DNA from 2 places in the Micromonospora sp. WMMC273 genome. Region 1 is predicted to be linked to the other one. Evidence: riboswitches for the same ligand, from Rfam matches in the RefSeq annotation. Region 1 holds a riboswitch; the other holds the start of a gene.
What was found. A riboswitch is a leader RNA that binds a small molecule or an ion and turns the genes downstream of it on or off. The one in region 1 is predicted to bind cobalamin.
Positions count from the first base shown of each region.

Region 2: another riboswitch for cobalamin. It lies ahead of metE (5-methyltetrahydropteroyltriglutamate--homocysteine S-methyltransferase); the one in region 1 lies ahead of O7611_RS10500 (ribonucleoside-diphosphate reductase subunit alpha).

Region 1 covers NZ_JAPZBE010000001.1:2,243,950-2,246,331, forward strand. The annotation lists gene O7611_RS10500 (ribonucleoside-diphosphate reductase subunit alpha) at 1-1,094, opposite strand, end outside; cobalamin riboswitch at 1,209-1,423, opposite strand; gene O7611_RS10505 (PrsW family glutamic-type intramembrane protease) at 1,543-2,358, shown strand.
Region 2 covers NZ_JAPZBE010000001.1:3,793,098-3,795,479, reverse strand. The annotation lists gene O7611_RS17535 (beta-1,3-glucanase family protein) at 1-664, shown strand, start outside; cobalamin riboswitch at 776-994, shown strand; gene metE (5-methyltetrahydropteroyltriglutamate--homocysteine S-methyltransferase) at 1,111-2,382, shown strand, end outside.

The DNA.
Region 1 (2,382 bases):
ACGAGCGACCACTCGCCGTCGGCCTCGACCCGCCGCATGAACTCGTCCGGGATCCAGTTGGCGAGGTTGAGGTTGTGCGTCCGCCGGGACTCCTCGCCGGTGTTGTCCCGCAGTTCCAGGAACTCCTCCACGTCCGGGTGCCACGGCTCCAGATAGACGCAGGCCGCGCCCTTGCGCCGGCCGCCCTGGTTGACCGCTGCCACCCCGGCGTCGAGCGTCTTGAGGAACGGCACGATGCCGTTGGACCGGCCGTTCGTGCCCCGGATCAGCGCGCCCCGGCCGCGCACCCGCGACCAGGCGATGCCGATGCCGCCGGAGAACTTCGACAGCTTCGCCACCTGGTGGTACCGCTCGTAGATCGAGTCCAGCTCGTCGCGCGGCGAGTCGACCAGGAAGCACGACGACATCTGGGTGTGCCGGGTGCCGGAGTTGAACAGCGTGGGGGAGCTGGGCAGGTACGCGAGGCTGGACATCAGCCGGTAGAAGCCGACCGCCTCGCCGGGGGTGCGGGACAGCCCGCAGGCCACCCGCAGCAGCCAGTACTGCGGCGTCTCCACCACCAGCCGCGACTGCGGGTGCCGCAGCAGGTAGCGGTCGGCCACCGTGCGCAGTCCGAAGTACTCGAACCGCCTGTCGGCGTCCGGGTCCACGGCGTCGTCGAGCTTGCGGGCGTGCCGGGCCACGAACGCGGCCGTCTCGTCGCCGATCAGGCCCAGCCCGTGCGCGTACGCGATCGACTGGCTGAAGCTCGCCACGCCCTGACCGCGGACCTCCTTGTCCACGTACGCGGCCAGCAGCCTTGCTGCCAGCTTCGAGTACTGCGGCTCCTCGCCGATCAGCTCCGCCGCGGTCTGGATCGACAACCGGTCCAGCTCGGCGGTCGTCGCCCCGTCGTAGAGCCCGCTGATCGTCTTGGTGGCCACCCGCAGCGGGTCCACCTCGTCCAGGTCGGCGACCCAGCGCTCGACCGCCCGGACGATCTTGCCGACGTCCACCGGCTCGGTGTCGCCGTCCCGCTTGCGTACCCGCATCGCCGGCCGGCGGGCCTCGGACCCGCCGGTGGCGGACGGGGGACTCTCCTGCACGACAGTCATGACCTCTCCTCGCTGTCACCGTCTGGAGACGGCGGGAGACGCCAACGGGCACGGCGCGGCCGGCCCGGCTGCTGGCGTCGGTCGTCCCGCGCGACCTCCGGCCGCCGTACGCGGAGGCGTACGGCGCGCTGGCAGGTCTTCGGACTCGCGGGCCCGACCGGGGTCGCCGGTCGCCTACCGGCCGTCGCTTCCCAGGCCGGTGGCCCAGTGCTGTTGACGGCTGTCGTTCCCACTCACCGCTGCGGGGCAGTCCCGGATTCCCACCGGGTTCCCTCTTGCCTCGGCCCCGCCCCGGAGGGCTCGGCCGAACCAGCTGCGGCACCACCATATATGGCGGTGAGGGCTTGTGTGCAACACCAGATGTCGTGTCGGCGTGTCGGAATGATCTCACTGTCCACAGTGCCTACCCCCGATTCCGGCGCGACCCGGCGGGCGCGATACTCGGCGTATGGGGAATACCGGGCGCCGCTGGGCGTGGGTGGCGGTCCTGTTCGTCGGCGTCGGGCTTCACCTGCTGGTGCTGGAGACACTGGCCGGCACCGGGACCGTCACGTTCGTACCGGCGCTGATCGTGCTCGGCGCGTGCGTCGCGCCCGCCACGTTCCTGGCCTTCGCCCAGGGACGGCCGGCCCGCCGCCCGGTCCCCGGCTCCGTCGTCGGCGTCGCCGCGCTCCTCGGCGGCGTGGTCGGCGTGGTCGCCGCCGGCTGGCTGGAGTACGGCACGCTGCACCGCCTCGGCGTCCTGCCGATGGCGCTCGTCGGCCTGGCCGAGGAGACCGCCAAGCTGATCGTGCCGGCCGGCATCCTGCTGCTGTGGCGGCGGCACCCGTCCCCGGCGCAGGGCCTGGTGATCGGCGTGGCCTCCGGCGCCGGGTTCGCCGCGCTGGAGACCGTGGGGTACGCGTTCGCCGTCTTCGTCGGGTCGGAGGGCAACCTCGGCGCGGTCGAGCGGACGCTGCTGGTGCGCGGTCTCACCGCGCCCGCCGCGCACCTGGCCTGGACCGGGCTGACCGCCGCCGCGCTGTTCACGTTCGCCGCCGCGCCCGGCGGCCGGAGACTGGCGGCATTCCTGCTCACCTTCGCCGCCGCCGTCACGCTGCACACCTGCTGGGACACGTTCGGCACCCAGCCCGCGTACGTGTTCATCGGCGCCGTGTCGCTGGGCTGGGTGTTGCTGCGCCTGCACCTGGACCGCGAGCGGCCGCCCGCGTCCGGGACGCCGGTCGTGCCGGCATCCCGGGAGACGGCAGCGCGTGCCGGCTGAGCCGGGCGGCCGGCCCTCCGGCTC
Region 2 (2,382 bases), 1.5 Mb from region 1:
GGTGGTCGGCCCGATCTCGCGTACGCTCTGCGCCGCCCTCAACCGCGGCACACTCGGGACCATCGACACCCAGCCCAGCACGAACGCCGCCGACTTCTACCGCAGCAACCCCACCAACCAGTACGCCCGCCTGATCCACGCCAACATGACCGACGGCCGGGCGTACGCGTTCGCCTTCGACGACGTCGGCGGATTCGAGTCGCTGGTGCACGACGGCGACCCCCGTTCGGCCGGACTGATCCTCAGCCCGTTCACCGGCGGTGGCGGCGGCACCCCGGCCACCGGGGTGCCAGTGGTCAGCAACTGGAACAACAAGTGCATCGACGTGCCGAGCTCCAACTTCGTCGACCGCGCGCCGCTGCAGATGTGGAACTGCAACAACACCAGCGCGCAGAAGTGGACGTTCAGCGGCACGGCGCTCAAGAGCCAGAACAACAAGTGCATGGACATCGACGCCGGCTCCACCGCGAACGGGGCGGCGGTGCAGCTCTACACCTGCAACGGCACCGGCGCCCAGCAGTTCACCCTGAACGCGGCCGGAGACCTGGTCAACCTCCAGGCCGGAAAGTGCGTCGACATCAAGGACTGGAACGGCGGCGACGGCGCGAGGCTCCAGCTCTGGGACTGCGGGGGCACGGCCAACCAGAAGTGGCGCAAGGGCTGACCGGCCCTGCGACGAGGGCGGGGGCCGACCGCGAGTCGCTCCCGCCACCCGCCGCGACGGCTTGCCGTCCCGCAGGGCGGACGCGCCGGCCACGTCGGCTCACCGCCCCATACGATGAACAACGGTGCTGGTTCGCCGTGCCCGTGACGGGTGTGGCGTCGTAAGAGGGAACCCGGTGTGAGTCCGGGACTGCCCCGCAGCGGTGAGTGGGAACGACAGCCGTCATCGAAGCACTGGACCGTGAGGTCTGGGAAGCGACGGCCAGTAGGTGACCGGGTGGATCCGGTCGCGCCCGCGAGTCCGAAGACCTGCCCGCACCGCGTGCACCGTCCGGTGTGCGCCGCCGACGGTCGCTCGGGACGGCCGGTGCGGAAGCCGGTACGCCGCCTGTACCTCTTCCCTCCCTGCCCCGATCGGCCTCGTGTGCTTCGAGGGAAGGGATCTCCATGAGTACCGCATTCGGTCAGAGCACCGTGCTGGGCTATCCGCGTATCGGGGGCAACCGGCAACTCAAGAAGGCCGTCGAGGCCTACTGGGCGGGCCGGATCGACGCCGAGGAGTTGGCGGCGACCTCTGCCGCGCTACGGGCGAAGGTCTGGCGGACGCTGCGCGACGCGCGCCTGGACGCGATCCCGTCCAACACGTTCTCCTACTATGACCACGTGCTGGACACGGCCGTCGCCGTCGGCGCGATCCCGCACCGGTTCGCCCGGCTCGGCCTCGGCGATCTCGGCACCTACTTCGCCATGGCCCGGGGCGTCGATGCCGAGCCGGCGCTCGAACTGACGAAGTGGTTCGACACCAACTACCACTATCTGGTTCCCGAGATCGGCTCCGACACCGCCTTCGCGGCGAATCCCGACAAGGCGCTGCGCGAGTACCGTGAGGCCCGCGAGCTGGGAATCGACAGCCGGCCGGTGCTGGTCGGGCCGGCCACATTCCTGCTGCTGGCCAAGCCCACCGAGGCGCGCGGCGAACCGTTCGACCGGTTGACCGACCTGGTCGACGTGTACGCCGACATCCTGCGATCCCTCGCTGCGGCGGGCGTGCGGTGGGTGCAGCTGGATGAGCCCGCCTACGTCGCCGACCGGAGCACCGCCGAGATCGACGCGCTGCGGGAGGCGTACACCCGGCTCGGCGCGGTGGAACAGCGGCCGGCGATCTTCGTCGCCACCTATTTCGGCGAGCTCGGTGACGCGCTGCCCGCCCTGCTCGACACGCCGGTCGAAGCGGTCGGCGTGGATCTGGTGGCCGGGCCCGGCAACCTGCGGCGGCTGGCCGGTGCGGGACCGCTGCGCGGCAAGACGATCGTGGCCGGCCTCGTCGACGGCCGCAACGTCTGGCGTACCGACCTGCGCGCCGCCGTTGCGGCTGGTGCCGCCGTTGCCGCCCTCGCCGACCACGTCGCCGTGTCCACCTCGTGCTCGCTGCTGCACGTGCCGGAGGACCTGTCCGCCGAGACCGCCCTCGACCCGGCGTTGGTTCAGCGGCTCGCCTTCGCCCGGCAGAAGGTTGATGAGGTCGTTCGGCTCGGCCGCGCGCTGCGCAACGGCACCACGTCCCTGCCCGAGCCGCTGCCGCCCACCCCCGCCGCATGGCGCGACGACACCGTACGCGGCCGGCTCGCCGCACTGCGCGCCGGGGACCGGCGGCGCGGCGCGTACCCGGAGCGAGCGGCGGCACAGCAGGCCCGGCTGAATCTGCCGCCCTTGCCGACC